Regions from separate parts of the Nonomuraea polychroma genome, predicted to be linked through region 3. Evidence: riboswitches for the same ligand, from Rfam matches in the RefSeq annotation. Region 3 holds a riboswitch; each other region holds the start of a gene.
The links. Region 3 has a riboswitch for cyclic di-AMP ahead of EDD27_RS33160 (hypothetical protein). Riboswitches for the same ligand answer to the same signal wherever they lie in the genome.
Positions count from the first base shown of each region.

Region 1: another riboswitch for cyclic di-AMP. It lies ahead of EDD27_RS08485 (C40 family peptidase); the one in region 3 lies ahead of EDD27_RS33160 (hypothetical protein).
Region 2: another riboswitch for cyclic di-AMP. It lies ahead of EDD27_RS57290 (C40 family peptidase); the one in region 3 lies ahead of EDD27_RS33160 (hypothetical protein).
Region 4: another riboswitch for cyclic di-AMP. It lies ahead of EDD27_RS57460 (C40 family peptidase); the one in region 3 lies ahead of EDD27_RS33160 (hypothetical protein).

Region 1 is NZ_SAUN01000001.1:1,923,531-1,927,573, forward strand. Features, by position in the region: gene EDD27_RS08475 (LysR family transcriptional regulator) at 1-585, opposite strand, end outside; gene EDD27_RS08480 (class I SAM-dependent methyltransferase) at 657-1,514, shown strand; cyclic di-AMP (ydaO/yuaA leader) riboswitch at 1,802-1,959, shown strand; gene EDD27_RS08485 (C40 family peptidase) at 2,033-2,542, shown strand; gene EDD27_RS08490 (gluzincin family metallopeptidase) at 2,742-3,560, shown strand; gene EDD27_RS08495 (M48 family metallopeptidase) at 3,844-4,043, shown strand, end outside.
Region 2 is NZ_SAUN01000001.1:9,071,169-9,075,211, reverse strand. Features, by position in the region: gene EDD27_RS41720 (helix-turn-helix domain-containing protein) at 668-880, shown strand; gene EDD27_RS57290 (C40 family peptidase) at 890-1,843, opposite strand; cyclic di-AMP (ydaO/yuaA leader) riboswitch at 1,939-2,089, opposite strand; gene EDD27_RS41710 (amino-acid N-acetyltransferase) at 2,367-2,924, shown strand; gene EDD27_RS55995 (RDD family protein) at 3,022-4,043, shown strand, end outside.
Region 3 is NZ_SAUN01000001.1:7,280,315-7,284,357, reverse strand. Features, by position in the region: gene EDD27_RS33170 (rod shape-determining protein) at 1-683, opposite strand, end outside; gene EDD27_RS33165 (DUF5302 domain-containing protein) at 868-1,068, shown strand; cyclic di-AMP (ydaO/yuaA leader) riboswitch at 1,196-1,332, shown strand; gene EDD27_RS33160 (hypothetical protein) at 1,513-2,304, shown strand; gene EDD27_RS33155 (alpha/beta fold hydrolase) at 2,377-3,216, shown strand; gene EDD27_RS33150 (winged helix-turn-helix transcriptional regulator) at 3,254-3,604, opposite strand; gene EDD27_RS33145 (NAD(P)-dependent oxidoreductase) at 3,659-4,043, shown strand, end outside.
Region 4 is NZ_SAUN01000001.1:10,108,479-10,112,521, reverse strand. Features, by position in the region: gene EDD27_RS46925 (MarR family winged helix-turn-helix transcriptional regulator) at 1-19, shown strand, start outside; gene EDD27_RS46920 (epoxide hydrolase family protein) at 16-1,233, shown strand; gene EDD27_RS59120 (zinc-ribbon domain-containing protein) at 1,392-1,676, shown strand; cyclic di-AMP (ydaO/yuaA leader) riboswitch at 2,059-2,196, shown strand; gene EDD27_RS57460 (C40 family peptidase) at 2,199-2,762, shown strand; partial or broken gene EDD27_RS57455 (transposase) at 2,750-2,915, shown strand; gene EDD27_RS46890 (ABC transporter ATP-binding protein) at 3,434-4,043, opposite strand, start outside.

The DNA of each region.
Region 1 (4,043 bases), 5.4 Mb from region 3:
TTCCGCCAGGTCCAGCAACCGCACCCGGCGCCCCTTCGCCAGCGGATGGGAGACCGCCAGCGCGACCAGCAGCTCGTCCTCGTGCAGCGGCGTGAGGACCACCCCGGCCGTCCCCGGAGGGCCGGGCGTGTCCCAGGAGGTCAGGAGAGCGATGTCGGCCTCACCGTCCAGTACAGCGGCGCACGGGTCATGCTCGCCGGAGCGGACTGTGAGGGAGAGCTCGACGTCGGGATGCCGGGCCGCGAACGAGCGGAATCGGTCGGGAAGGTAGCTGGTCGCCGCGCTCGGGAACGCCGACACCCGGACCCGCCCCGCCTCGGCCGTCGCGAAGGCCCGCATCCGCGTCTCGAAGAGCCTCATCCCGCGGAGCACCTCGTCCGCCTGCTCCAGCGCCGCCCGCCCGGCATCCGTCGGCCGGACGCCACGCGGCAGCCGTTCGAACAGCCGAACGCCCGTGTGCCGCTCCAGCGTGGCGATCTGCCGGGAGACGGCGGGCTGCGTCATCGACAGCTCCTCGGCCGCCGCCGAGAACGACCCCAGCCTCCCGACCTCCACCAGCACCTTCAGCGACCAGAGGTCAAGCATGCACTCAGCTTATGGGTTCCATGCCCAACCCGCAGTGGTGTGCATGGCTGGGGCCGGTCATGCTCGGCTCTATGGAGACAGAGACGGTGGACAACCACCAGTACGCATGGCTGAGTGAGGTGCTCCCGAGGGAGCCGCAGCGGGTGCTGGACGTCGGGTGCGGGCGTGGCGAGCTGGCGGCCGAGTTGATGAGGCGCGGCCACGAGGTCACCGCGATCGACATCTCGCAGGAGGCCGTCGACGCGGCACGGGCCGCAGGGGTGCCGGCCATCCAGGCCGACATCGTGAAATATCCGGACGTCGCCGCCCCCGGGCCGGATGCCGCCGCCCCCGGGCCGGATGCCGCCGCCCCCGGGCCGGATGCCGCCGCCCCCGGCCCGGATGCCGCCGCCCCCGGGCCGGGCGGCGCCCACCCCGGGTCGGCTGTCCGCGGCTACGACGACGGATCGTTGTTCGATGTGGTCGTCATGTCGCTCTCGCTGCATCACCTGCACCCGCTCGAGGCGGCGCTGGACCGCGTGCGCACGCTGCTCGTGGACGGTGGACTCCTGCTGGTGGACGAGTTCGCCTGGGATTGGGCCGACCGGGCCGCCGCCACATGGTTCTACGACGCCGGATCGTTGCTCGCCGCCGCCGGTGTGGCGGATTTCACCCGCGAGCCCGGCCGCATAGGTCATGATCCGGTCGAACGGTGGCGCGAGGCGCACGCGGACCACACGCCCGCGGCCGAGATGCTCGCCGCCCTCGAGGAGCGGTTCGAGGTCACGAGCGTGCGGCGGGAGCCGTACCTGTCGCGATATCTCGGCGGAAAGCTGGCAGAGGGCGGCAGCGCCGACATCGTCGAGGAGCTGTGGCGCATCGAACGGGACCGCCTCGCTGCGGGAGCGCTCCCGCCCACGGGCTTCAGGATGACCGCGCGGACGATGTGACCAAAGTGACAATTGTGACCTTACACGACCATGTGCCGTCAATTGTGAGAAGGGTCACAATCGCATAACTGAATCTGGCGTTCCAGCAGGGGTTTTAGCCCTGACTGGACCCTTTGTCGGATCTTTACAACCTGACTCGCGCTTTGCCGATCCTTGACGTTTCGGCGTAGCTTCTGGCGTCGCGGTGACACGCCATGCCGCCGCGAACTCACATCGGTCCCTCCGATGTGAGCCAGACAAAGATCCGCCGGTCGCCGCCGTACGTCCCCTTGTCGAACAGAACATCGGACGGCGACCTGCCGAGTCCGTGCAGCCAGGAGGCACGGAGCCGGGGAACCATCGATCCCTTCACGGGATCAGGGGTGAATCGGCGCGTATCGCGCCGTAGGGCGACTTCCAGGCCCGAATCCGTCAGCTAACCCGGTAGGCGTTCGTGGAAGACCCAAGGAGAAATCCTGTCTACCTCCCTGCAAAACCCTCGTCTGTCCCGTATTGCCCTGAGTGGCGTAGCGCTAACCATGACCGTGACGGCCGGAGGTTTGATCCTCCATGCCCCGGCGGCGCAGGCGGCGACGACCAGCGATGCGGCCGGCACCTCCACGGCTAAGGCGGTTTCCGTCGCCAAGTCCGCGAAGTCGGCCGCAGCACTCAGGATTGCCCGGCAGAAGGCGAAGGCCGAAAAGGCCGTCGCCGCGGCCAGGAACCAGATCGGTGACCCGTACCGGTATGGGGCCACGGGCCCTGGTGCGTTCGACTGCTCCGGCCTGACCCAGTACGCCTGGAAGAAGGCCGGGGTGAAGATCCCCCGCGTGGCGGCCAGCCAGTTCGCCGGCATCAAGCGGAAGGTCTCCTGGAAGAATCTCCAGCCAGGCGACCTGATGTTCTTCAGGGGTCTCGGTCACGTCGGCATGTATGTCGGCAACGGCAAGATGCTCCACTCCCCGCGGACAGGTGAGCGGGTGCGTGTCGACAAGCTGAGCAGCTGGCGCAAGGCGTCCTTCGTCGGCGCGGTTCGTCCCGGCTTGTGAAAAGAAAGAGGGTCCCGATCTCATCGGGGCCCTCTTCTTTCTTTCTCTCTCTTTACGGCAAGCCACCTTCCCCCAACCGCCGCACAGGGCTGAGGGCCTTCCAGGGAGACGCTTTCTGAGCCCTTCACCGGCGGGCCGCCGTGACGACGCCCAGTGGGCCGTCTCAGTGGCACAGCGGCCCCGGCTACGATCGGGCATCGTGTCCGAGCAGGTGAGCCGACGAGCCGTGGTGGCCGGACTCCTGCTCCTCACCCTCGCCCCCGCCAGCGCCCCGGTCCCCGAATCCCCCTTCCTTCCCCCGGAAGCACGCGACCTGTGGCGCGAGGGCGTCGTCCTGGCCCGCGGAACGCGTTCCCTCGTCGTCGGCCACCACGCCCCGCCCGGCACGCTCGACGAGCTGGCGCGGCGGGCCGACACGGCCGGGCGGCGGGTCTCGGACGTCCTCGGGCGGTCTGTGCGGCCGCTGGTCGTCGTGCCCGAGTCCGCCCGCGAGGCGGCCGGGCTGGCCGGAGTGGAACGGGTCGACGGGCTGGCCGCGGTGGCCGACGGCGGCCGGGTGATCGTCGTTCCCGAGGTCTTCGCGCGGCTCAACGCGACGGGGAAGGATGTCGTGCTCGCGCACGAGCTCACCCATGTCGTGGCGGGCACCGGGGACCTGCCCGTCTGGCTCTACGAGGGGTTCGCCGATTACGTGGGCTACCGGGACGCGGGGCTGCCCGTGCGGACAGCCGCCGCCGAACTGGGCGACGAGGTGCGGGCCGGGCGGGTGCCGAGCGAATTGCCCGGGCCTGCGGCCTTCGCGGCGGATGGCGGGGACCCTGTGCGGCTCGCACGGGCGTACCAGGAGGCCTGGCTGGCGTGTCGCTTCCTCGCCGATCGGTTCGGTGAGGAGACGCTGGTGAGGTTCTACCGTGAAGCCCAGGCGGCCGGCGTCGATCGGGCGCTCGCCTCGCTCGGGCTCTCCGCGGCCACGCTGACGGCACGGTGGCGCGCGTACGTGCGGGACCAGCTCGCGTAAGAGGGGGAGGCAGATGAGCGAACGGCACGACACGGACGACGCAGGACCAGAGACGGCGAGGCTTGCAGGCCCGGTGTCGACGGGCGATCCCAGCGCGGGCCATGACCGCAGTACGGGCGGGGATCGCAGCGCGGGCGGTGACCGGAGCGCGGGTGACGATCGGAGTGCGGGCCACGACCGGAGCGCGGGCGGAAGCGCCCGGGGGTGGCGGGGTGCGGGGGACGATCGGGGGCCTGGCGCGGGCCGGGGCGGTGGGCAGGATGCCGGTGGCGGAGGAAGGCGGTTGCGGTGGGAGGCGGCGGTCGCGGCGACGCTGCTGGGAGCCTTCATCCTGGCCGTGGCCGCCTTCACCACCCCCTGGCAGGTGCTGGCCGCCGGGCCGCCCGACCCGGCCCGCGACTTCACCGCCGCCCAGATCGCCAGAGCGCAGGCGTTCGACGCGGTCACCACCCTCCCGAGCTACCTGTCCCTCGGCCTGACGAT
Region 2 (4,043 bases), 1.8 Mb from region 3:
TCGCGGTTCTCTGGAGGCACCCCCAGCGTCTCGGTGATGACCATGACGGGCAGTCGGGCAGGCGAAGCCGGAAACCAGTTCCGCCTCCTCCGGCAACGCGCCGATCGGCTCAGCGATGATCGCCTCGATGCGGGAGCGGAGCCGTTCGACCATGTGCGGTGTGGATGTCTTGCTGACCATGGAGCGGTCGGGCGGGTCCGCCGAGAGGGGCGATGCAACCGGCTGACCTGGATCTTTTCCGTCTGCGGGCCGGAGCCCCGGCCGCGGCGGGGGTCGCGGGGCATCGCTCCGCACAGCTCGCGGGTGGTGGCGACGGCCAGCCCGGCACGGGCGCGGAAGATCGCGCCGCACGCGCTCATCTCGCGATAGCGGGCGTATGGCTCACGCAGAGAGTCAGGTCGTTGGGGTCAAAACCCAAGACCTCGGCCGGGCCCATCGGCCCCCGGGTGGGACCCACGGAACCGTTCAACGAGATCGCTCATTGTGACGACGGTGTGGCCGCCATATCGCGAGTACGTCACATATAACGGATCATGTCAATAGTGCCCGTCAAGTGCGAAGATTCTTGCGCTTGACGACCTTTCCTGGATGCGTTTACCGTCTGCGAGACGAGCGGCTTTGGCCCGTTGTGAGGTCCGAGTTCTGCTGTTGGGGGGGAGGGCTCCCGATGGATGTGCTCACTGAAGGCGTCGCGCTGAGCCATGCTGATCTGGCGTTGCTGGCGGAGCTGGCCAAGGGGGTCACGGTCGATCGCGTGGGCAGACGTCTGGAGATCAGCGGACGGACCGTACGCAGGCGGTTACGGGGGATCTGCGACCGCATCGGGGTGGCCACGGGGATCGAGGCCGTGGCCTGGGCGGCGCGGCGCCAGCTGATCTGACGCCGGCGCCTAGTCGGCGATGCGCACCGCGCCCGCGTACGGCCGGTTCGCGATGGACGCGACGCGCACGACATCACCGGTCCGCGGGGCGTGCACCATCATGCCCCCACCCAGGTAGATGCCGACGTGGTGCAGGTCGCTGTAGAAGAACACGAGGTCGCCCGCGCGCAGCTCGGACCTGTCGATGTGCCGTCCGGCGGTCCACTGGTCGCCGGTGTAGTGCGGCAGCGAGATGCCCACCCGCTGGAAGGCCGCCATCACCAGGCCTGAGCAGTCGTAGGAGCTGGGGCCCTCGGCGCCCCAGACGTACGGCTTGAGCTGCTGGGTCAGCGCCCACCTGGCGGCCTGGGCCGCCTTGCCGTTGCCGGGGATCGGCAGGTTGATGCGCACCGCGCGGGTGCCGGGCCGGCCGGCCTCGCCCATGGCCCGCCTGAACAGGCTGCTCTCTGTCTTGGCCACAAGCTTGGTGATCTTGTCCCGCTTGCCGTCGAGATCCGCGACGATCTTCTGCAGCTCCTCCATGCGGGTCTTGGCGCCGGCCCTGGCGCGGTTGGCGGCGTCCATGGCCTTGGCGAGCTGGTTGACCTGCTCACCCTGCTGCTGCTCCAGCGCGTACGTCGTCGCCGCCTGGTCGAGGAACTTTTTCGGGTCGGTGGACGAGGTGAACGCGAGCGCCCGGCTCAGACCGCCGGTGATGTAGGCGTTCTGGGCGAGCAGGGCGGCCTTGGCCCGCTTGGCGGCGAGACCGGCCTCGCTGTCGGCCAGCGTCTTCTGGGCGGCGTCGGCGGCCTTCTTGGCGATCTTGTACTTCTCCCGCTGGCCGTTGTACTGCTCCGTCAGCGTCTCGATCTCGACATGCAGCTTCTCGACCTGGTCGGAAAGCTCCTTGAGCGAGGGCTCCGGGTCCGCGGACGCAGAACCGGCGGGGATGGCGAACAGAAGCGCGGCCACTGTGAGACTCACCACACCGAGTAGGCGCGAGAGCCGGGCCCGTTCCGGAGGGCGGGCATGCCTGCCCGCCGACTTCCCCCCACGGCCGTGCGTGCGCTTCACCAACCAGCTCCTCTCGTTGACGCCTACCGGGTTAGCTGACGGGTTCGGGCCGGAGCAGCCCTACCGAAGAACTCGGATTCACCCCAGTGGTGGCGTGCGGAGCTTGCCACCGGCGGGTCCCCGGCTCCCCATGCGGGAATTGGGCGTATCGCCCGCGTGCGACACGCGGGGAACGTTGTCGCTGGACACTAATGCACTCCGGGTTCGTGCTCAACCAGAACTGCTCGATCTGTAGAGGTTTCACAACTGAGGGGTCACAAGGTGATCTCGTGATCAACCGTACAGAAGAGACTTTATGTCCTCTTTGTCATTACTTCCGCCGAACGCCGGAAGACGCCGGGCTGGTGCGCATGTGGCTGACGGGTGGTCACCGGATGGGGCCGGACGTCGGAGTTAGGGCCGAGCCGTAATGACATCTGTACTCTGGAGAGCCATGGAGCAGGTGGCCGAACTGACGACGCCGGAGACCGCGGTGGTGGTCCGGCGTGCCCGCACGCCCGACGTGCGCTCGATCAGGCGCCTGGTCGACATCTACGCGGGCGCCGGCCCCCGGATCCTGGAGAAGACCACGGTGACCCTGTACGAGGACGTACAGGAGTTCTGGGTGGCCGAGCTGAGCGGGCGGGTCGTCGGCTGTGGCGCGCTCCATGTCCTGTGGGAGGATCTCGCGGAGATCCGCACGGTGGCCGTCGATCCGGAGTGCCGCGGCATGGGCATCGGCCACCGGATCGTCTCGGCACTCATACGGCAGGCAAACGATCTGGGTCTGCGGCGTGTATTCTGCCTGACCTTTGAGGTGGACTTCTTCGCCAGGCACGGCTTCCAGCCGATCCAGGGCACGCCGGTCTCACCTGAGGTCTACGCCGAACTGCTGGCCTCGTACGACGAGGGTGTCGCGGAGTTCCTCGACCTGGAACACGTGAAGCCGAACACCCTGGGCAACACCCGCATGCTGCTCCATCTGACATCGGATGACGCAGACCTTGACTAGCTGGAAAGGTGATTGTTGATACCTATGTCGATACGTTGGGCAGCACAGGCATGTGTCCTGACACGTGCCACATGCGCACTCGAAGCGAGGTGACACGGTGAGCACCGGACAGCCGCCGTATCCACAGGACGAATCCGGCGAGAACTCTGTGCCTCAGTACGGGCAGCAGAACGCGGGTCGCCACCCCGGCGAACCGGATCCCGACGTCACTGTGGTCGGCTACCGGGCGGACGACGCCTATGGGCAGCAGCCCCAGTATGGCCAGCAGGGCTATGGCCAGCAGCAGGGCTACGGCCAGCAACCCCAATACGGCCAGCAGCAAGGCTATGGTCAGCAACAGCAATACGACCAGCAGGGCTACGGCCAGCAACAGCAATACGGTCAGCAGCCGCAGTACGGGCAGCAGGCGCAGTCTCAGCCGGACTACGGTCAGCAGCAGGCTTACGGGCAGCAGGCGCAGTCTCAGCCGGACTACGGTCAGCAGCACGGTTACGGGCAGCAGGCGCAGTCTCAGCCGGACTACGGTCAGCAGCAGGCTTACGGGCAGCAGCCGCAGTCCCAGCCGGACTACGGTCAGCAGCAGGCTTACGGGCAGCAGCCGCAGTCCCAGCCGGACTACGGTCAGCAGCAGGCTTACGGGCAGCAGCCGCAGTCCCAGCCTGGCTATGGTCAGCAGCCGCCGTCCCAGCCGGGCTACGGTCAGCAGCCGTCGTCCGGGCAGTATGGGGCCCAGCAGCAGGGATACGGTCAGCAGCCGCAGGCGCAGCCGGACTACGGTCAGCAGGGTTACGGCCAGCAGCAGAGCTATGGCCAGCAGCAGAGCTATGGCCAGCAACCGCAGTCCCAGCCGGACTATGGCCAGCAGGGTTACGGTCAGCAGCCCCAGTCCCAGCCTGGCTACGGCCAGCAGCAGGGTTACGGGCAGCAGGGCTATGGTCAGCAGCCGCAGTCCCAGCCCGGCTACGCCCAGCAGCCGCAATACGGCCAGCAGCAGTATGGCGACCAGCAGCAGTACGGTCAGGCCTACGGGCAGCCGCAGCAGGCCGCCTACGGTCAGCCTGGGTACGGCCAGCCTTACGGGCAGCCGGTCGGCGTGCAGCCGCCGGGCGCGCCCGCTCC
Region 3 (4,043 bases):
TCCTGGCCGGTCTCCGTGTCCTTGCCGCGGACCAGCACCTGCCGGTCCAGCGGCTTCCACTCCGAGCCCGCCCGGCGCTTGGCCGCCTCCGCCTCCTCCTCGTCGATCAGCAGCCCGTGGTCACGCTCGACCAGACGGACGATCGACTTGCTCATGGCATGGCCGCCGACGGCCACCGTGCCGGAGGCCACCACGGCCCCGTACGAGAGCACCGCGATCCTGGCCGCGTCGCGGCCGATGTCGATGACCATCCACCCGGCGCAGTCCTTGACCGGCACGCCCGCGCCGAGCGCCGCCGCCAGGGCGTGCGGGATCAGCAGGATGTCCCGCACCTCCGCCTCGAACGCCAGGTCCCGCAGCGCCGCCCGGTCGATCGGCGTGGAGTCCTCGGGCACGGCCATGACCACGCGCGGCCGGGCGAACGGATGTCTGTGCACTCTGCGGATGAAATACCGGAGCAGGCGCCGGGTGAGCTCACCGTCGGCAGGCAGACCGGCGCTGATCGGCCAGCACGTCTCGCCGGGCACGCCCACGGCTGCCGCGCCGTACCCGAGGACCTTGCCCGTCTCGGCGTCGAGCGCGACGGCCGAGGGCTCGTCCAGGACAATGCCCTTGCCCTTGACGTAGATCCGCGTCCTCGCCGCCCCGAGATCCATCGCCAGGTCGTGGCCGAGGACGCTCATCGCCGCTCCGGGGGGTTGACCGTCATGTGGCTTCTGTTTCCAGGTGCGCCCCAACGCAATACCAGGAACGGTTCGTCTTTACTCAAGGCATCTGAGCTCGGGCCGCGTGCCGCACCGCCCCGGTTTCGCGCCACAAGCGGGGCCGTGCGAAGCTGTGATTGTCCCCAACACCATGGAGGTCCTCATGGCGGATACACCGGAGCCGGAAACCAGCGAAACTTCCGAGGACGAGATGAAGCGCAAGTTCCGTGAGGCGCTGGAGCGCAAGCGCAACCAGCACGCGGGGTCGGGCGCGGGTGGCAGGGGTGGCGACCCATCGAAGATCCACGGGGCGCACGGCCCGGCTGCGAGTAAAAGATCGTTCAGGCGCAAGAGCGGCGGCTGAGGCTCGAATTTCGAGGGGGTACGGCATGCCGTGCCCCCTCTTTCTATGCCTTCATATGAAGGTAGATCTTTTGTCCGATTCATGATGAATCGTTTGCGTATGTCCGGAATACGTGGTTACAGTGTGGGCCATTACATAGCCGAATCCCGAGCGATCGGGAACCGGGGACCCATCCCTCAGGGGTGAATCCGGCCACCTGGCCGGTAGGGCATCCTCCAAGCCCGAACCCGTCAGCTAACCCGGTAGGCGTGATGGAGAGGACACCTCATTGATGTATCACCGCGTCGTACCCCCAGACAGCGTCGTGCCGGCCACCGGCTGATCGGCCCTTTTCCCAGGCTCTTTCCGCGCTCCGCGTAGTAACCCCCGCTCGGCTTTCTGCTTTGCTACGCCCTTTTTCAGGAGCGCGTGTCCCTGACCCCTCGCAAAGGACCTCACTGCTCTATGTCTGCACGTTTTGGCCTGCGTTCCTGCGCCCTGCTCGCCGCCTCCGCCGCCACCACGCTGACCATCGCCTGTACAGCCGCCCAGGCCGACTCCGACAACGAACAGAAGGTCCTGCTCAAGGGCTCGACCACAGCGTCCTATTTCTGGGACGACGGCTCCGGCCGCGCCGGTGACACCGGCATGCCGGCCAGTGGCAAGCCCATGCAGAAGGGGCTCGCCGCCAGCCCGAGCTGGCCGCTGCTGACCGAGGGATACGTCATCTACAAGGGCAAGAAGCTGCCCTTCTTCGTCGGCGACCGCGGCCCGGGCACGCCGTCCAACCGCGGCATCATGCTCGACCTGGACGCCAAGACCTTCGCCGAGCTGACCGGCGGCACGTTCAACCCCGACACGCTCCACGTGGACGGCGTCGGCGGCCAGGGCCACATCGACATCGACTACGTCATCACCAAGTGGGGTCCCGGTGTCGGCAAGAAGAACCAGCCGGTCCCCTTCTCCACCGGCGCCTGGGCCAGGAAGGACACCAACCCGGCCGAGCCCCCCAAGGTCGTGGCCGAAGAGGAGCCCACCGAGAAGCCGGCGGCCGGAAAGGCCGCTGAGCCCACCGAGGAGCCGGCGGGCGGGAAGGCCGTCGCCGCTCCTGAGCGTGTCTCCGCTCCCGCGAGCGCAGAGGACACCGAGGCCGAGGTCGGGGCGTCCAGTCCGGTGAGCGGCGCCGTTCTCGCCACGGGCATCCTGGCCCTGGCCGGCGGTGGCGCGGTGCTCGGCCGAAGGCTCCTCAAGAGCTGACTACGCGCCGCAGGCTCGTCAAGCGCTGACTTTACGTACGGAGACCAGAATGTCATTCTGGTCTCCGTGACCATGCGCGCAACCGCCAACGGCATTGACATCGCCTACGAGACCTTCGGCTCGCCGGCAGGACGACCCCTGCTCCTCATCATGGGGCTCGGTGCTCAGCTCATCCACTGGAACGAGGAGTTCTGCCGGCTGCTGGCGGAGCAGGGCCACCACGTCGTGCGGTTCGACAACCGCGACGCGGGCCTGTCCACGCACTTCCACGACAAGGGCGTCCCCGAGGCGGGGGCGCCCGCGCCGTACCTGCTCGACGACCTGGCGGACGACGCCGCCTGCCTCATGGACGCGCTTGCCTGGCCCGCCGCCCACGTGGTCGGGGCGTCGATGGGCGGGATGATCGCCCAGACCCTGGCCATCCGGCATCCCGAACGGGTGCTCACCCTGACCTCGATCATGTCGACACCGGGCACCGAGGTAGCCCCGCCGACCGCGGAGGCGCTCGCGGTGCTCATGGCCACGCCGCCGGCCGATCGGGACGGCGTGCTGGAGCAGGCGCTGCGGACCTGGTCCGTCATCGGTTCGCCAGGCTACGAGCTGGACCGCGAGTGGATCACCACCTTGGCCGGGACGGCCTACGACCGGTGCTTCGACCCTGCGGGCACGGCCAGGCAGCTGGCCGCCATCATGGCCTCGGGCAGCCGCACGGAGTCGCTCACGCAGGTGAAGGCGCCCACGCTCGTCCTGCACGGGGAGGCGGACCCGCTCGTCCCCGTGGCGGGAGGCCAGGCCACGGCGGCGGCCGTTCCCGGCGCCAGGCTGGTCACCTATCCCGGCATGGGCCACGACCTGCCGCGTGCGCTCTGGCCCGACATCGCCACCGAGATCACCAAGCTCACGAGCGCCTGAAAGCCTCGGCAGCGGCCCGTGCCCGGATGCGGGCCGCTCAGGCGGATTTCTCGCGGTACCGGAGAATCTCGGCCACGTTCCGCTCCGCCCACGCGGCCACCGCCGAGATCGGTTCGTGCAGCGAACGCCCGAGATCCGTCAGCGTGTACTCCACCCGCGGCGGCACCTCGGCGAACACCTCCCGCGTGACCAGCCCGTCCTGCTCCATGGCCCGCAACGTCTGCGTCAGCACCTTGGGCGTGACCCCACCCATCCGGGCCCGCAACTGCGTGAACCGCATCGGCCCGCCGATGAGGCTGAGCAACACCAGCACCGACCACTTGTCCCCAATCCGATCCAGAACCACCCTCGTCGGGCAGTTGGGGTCGAAGACATCACCGGTATCCATAAGGTACTTATAGCACGATGAAGTAACCAGTATCCGACGGATACTCTTGCCGGTATGAAGATTCTTGTCTTTGGCGCGACCGGCATGATCGGCCAGCGCATCGTCGCAGAGCTCACCCGTCGCGGGCACGAAGTGACCGGCGTCAGCCGCTCAGGGGGCCCGGTCAAGGGCGACGTCCACGACGCCGCCACGCTGGCCAAGGGGCACGACGCCGTGGTCAGCGCCATCTCCCCGCCGCGGGACGGCACCGAGCCGGAGGGGCCGTTCCTCGACGCCAACCGGGCCCTGATCGAGGGCGTGCGCGAGGCCGGGGTGCGTCGGCTGATCGTGGTCGGCGGCGCCGGCGGCCTCAAGGTCGCGCCCGACCTCGACCTGGTCGACACGCCCGAGTTCCCGGACATCTACAAAAAGGAAGCACTGGCCCAGCGCTCGGCGCTCG
Region 4 (4,043 bases), 2.8 Mb from region 3:
ACAGGAGAAAGGATCTTGACGTTCCCGCTGGAACCGGTAACCATCCATGTGCCCGACGAGGTGCTCGCCGACCTCCGGCAGCGACTGGAGTCAACTCGCTGGCCGGATGACGCAGGCAACGAGGACGGGCACTACGGCGTGACCCGCCCCTACCTGGAAGAGCTGGTCGAGTACTGGCGCGACGGCTACGACTGGCGCAAGGCCGAGGCGGCGATCAACGTCTACGAGCACTACCGCGTCGAGGTCGACGGCGTCCCGGTGCACTTCATGCGCAAGCCCGGAGCCGGCCCCGACCCCACGCCCTTGATCCTCACGCACGGCTGGCCCTGGACGTTCTGGCACTGGTCCAAGGTCATCGACCCGCTGGCCGACCCGGGGACCCACGGCGGCGACCCCGCCGAGGCGTTCGAGGTGATCGTTCCCTCCTTCCCCGGCTTCGGCTTCTCCAGCCCGCTGCCCGACCACCCGGACATGAACTTCTGGAAGGTCGCCGACCTGTGGCACACCCTCATGACCGGCATCCTCGGACACTCCAGGTACGCGGCGGCCGGCTGCGACGTCGGCGCCCTGGTCACCGGCCAGCTCGGCCACAAGTACGCCGACGAGTTGTACGGCATCCACATCGGCTCCGGCCAGAAGCTCACCCTGTTCAACGGCGACCGGGCCTGGGACCTCACCGGTGGCCTGCCCCTTCCCGACGGCCTCCCCGCCGACATCCGTGCCCGGCTCCTGGCGCTGGAAAAGCGGTTCGCCGTCCATCTGGCCGCGCACGTGCTCGCCCCGAGCACACTTGCCTACGGACTGACCGACTCGCCCGCCGGGATGCTCGCCTGGATCCTGGAACGCTGGGCGAACTGGAGCGACAACGGCGGCGACATCGAGACCGTCTTCACCAAGGACGACCTGCTCACCCACGCCATGATCTTCTGGGTGACCAACACGATCGGCACCTCGATCCGCACCTACGCCAACAACAACCGCTACCCCTGGACCCCGTCCCATGAGCGGCAGCCGGTCGTCGAGGCGCCCACCGGCATCACCTTCATCGGCTATGAGAACCCGCCCGGCGTCACCACCGACCAGCGCGTCCAGCACTTTCTCGGCAGCGACCGTGCCGGCTGGTACAACCTGGTCAACCTCACCGCCCACGACCGCGGCGGCCATTTCATCCCTTGGGAGATCCCCGACCAGTGGGTCGATGACCTGCGGCGAACCTTCCGCGGACGCCGATAGCCGAGCCGCGCCGCGGGTTCCGCTTTCGATCAGAAACCTGAAGGCAAACGGAGGTTGTCGATGAGTGGAGTGTCCGTGACGTGCGACCCCGCGAAGGTGGGATTCGATCCCGGGCAGCTGGCCAGCATCGATGACTACTTCGCCGCCGGCGTGGTGCCATGCTGCCGCTTGTAGGAGATCAGGATGGGGACGTCGGCCGGCGGGAGCGATGGGCTCGGCTCCAGCGCGAGTTCATCTCCAACCTCTCAAACCCGGGGCTCAGGCTGGAGGAGATGCAGCCATCGTCCATGGATCGCTGCCTATGGCGATGTTCGAACGCCGGGTGCGGGTATGCTTGGTCGGCGATCTTGCAGTTGCGGACCCGGCGCAACCCGACGGGCGGCCCGGAATGCTGGCGGAAGCGGAACCGCGCAAGCAGATGTGCTCACGCACCTCATCATTGATCGTCTTGGGGCGCCCCCCGCTCTATTTTGGGTCCCACGCGTCGAAACCCCCCGCTCGTTGAAGGCGTGGATGACATCGCGGACGTAGTCCTCGCGGACCTGGCATCAGCGTGGTGATGTCCTTGACCGTCTGGCCCTGGACGGACATCAGCACCACGATCGCCCGGCGGAGTTTCACCGGGTTCTTCGCGGTCCGGCTGATCCGTTGCAGCTTCCGGCCCTCCTCCATCGTGACCCACCGGACGAACACAGCCACTAACTGCTTGGCCTCGCCCGGCACGTAGGGCGGCGCCCTACCGACTCCTCTCGGTTAACGAACACACCGTCTCATGCTCCGGACGACCGATTTTAGATGGTTTACAACTCTTTGACCGTTTCGTTAGAGTTCGTCCCGCCTAATCCACTCACCGTTGTGTGGAGCCGGGGACCCAAGTTCTTTCTGGGGCGAATCGGCATCGCCGTAGGGCCACTTCCAGGCCCGAGCCCGTCAGCTAACCCGGTAGGCCGCATGGAAGGACAGCAATGTCTCGCATTGCCATCTGCCTGGCGGCAGCCATCGCCGGGATCACTCTGGCCGCTCCGGCCCAGGCCGCCCCCCACGACCCCACCACCCTGACCGGCCCCCAGGTCAAACGCATCCTGCAGAAGCGGCAGCCCACTCCCGCCTGGAAGGTCGCCCTCGACTTCGCCATGAAGAAGCGCGGCATCCCGTACGTCTGGGGAGGGACCAGCGACAGCGGCTACGACTGTTCCGGGCTCATGCTCAGGGCGTACAAGCACGCCGGGATCGAGTTGCCGCGCACCGCGGCGCAACAGTACAACGCGTTCTCCAGGAAGATCTCCTGGGACGACCTCAAGCCAGGTGACCTGGTCTTCTTCCACGGACTCGGGCACGTGGGGATGATCTCGAAGCCCGGCTACATGGTGCACGCACCGCGCAGCGGAGACGTGGTCAAAGAGGAACGGCTCTCCGACTGGCGCAGGGAGTCCTTCGTAGGCGCCGTACGGCCAGACCCCAAGGGCGTGCGGCTCTCCATCCAGCAACGCAAGACCCCCGCACCCTCGATGCTCACCGCCACTGTGTGACAACGGCGGCGGGGCGCGGGCCGACCGGCGTGCGGCTGGTCATCTCCGGCCGGCACGCCGGCTTGGTCGCCGCGCTCAAGCGCTCGTTCCAAGGCACGCCCATTAGCGCTGCCGGTCCACTTCGCTCGCAACTTGTCGGCGCACGTGCCCAAGACGCCGGTCCTGGTGCCGATCCTGTGCTCGTACTCCGACATGACAGCCCCCTGTGCGTAACGCACACGTATGTGCCTTTGTAGGCCGTTCAATCGCCGCCCGAGCAGATCGCCCGCCTCGACAAGGCCCTTACCGAGGCCGGGGAGCCGGGCCTGCTCACCGAGATCTGGCTCGTGGTCGATCCCAGCACCGGTCTGCCTCATGCCCAGGTGCCGTGCCTGACATTGCCAGCAAGCTGGTCATCCCGACAGGCAAGTACAAGGGCCAGCATCCCTCGGTGGCGAGCGTGTATCGCGTCCTGGCCGATGCCAACCGCGCCGGCGACGTAGCACCGACCGCCGACCGCGCCCTGATCGACCCTCGTGCGGTGGTGGTTTACTGGCCGAGATCAGCCGCGGGCACCACGGCGATCGTTACTTCGGCGGAGGTCCCGGCACCAGGCGAACGGTGTCGCCCGGCTGAGCTGGGGCGAGCTCGTGGGGATCGGCCGGGCGGGCGCTGTGCTAGAGGACGTCGTCTCAGTCAGCGTTGATCAATGACCGCGCGTGCCGAATCCTGACGCGGACGTGGCTGCCGATCGGTGGAAGCTCGGTGGCGAGCACGTCGCCGGGGTGCAGGCAGGTCAGCGGGCCGGTGGAGGTATCGACGTCGACGCGGGTGGCGATGCCGAGTGCGACGGTCCGGCGCAGCGTTCCGGTCACCACCTGTACATCATCGGTTTGGTCAGCGGGACCGTCGGATGGGTCGAGGACGAGCTGTGTGTGCTCGGGACGCGCCGCGAGTGTGTGCGTTCGGCCGGTGAGAACCGCTGGGAGGAGGTTGGTGAAGCCGAGCAGTCGGGCCGTGTCGGCGTCACTGGGGTGGTCCAGCACCTCGGCAGTCGGCCCGTGCTGGCGGATCCGGCCGTCGATCAGCAGCGCGGTGTCCTCAGCCAGGGCGAGGGCCTCCTGCCGGTCGTGGGTGACCAGGATCGTGGCGGTGGGCTGCCCGGTCAGCGCGGCGCGCAGGTCGGCGAGCAGGTCGGCGCGGGTAGTGCTGTCCAACCCGCTGAACGGCTCGTCGAGCAGCAGTACCCGAGGTCCGACCGCGAGTGCGCGGGTGATGCTGACCCGTTGAGCCTCGCCTATG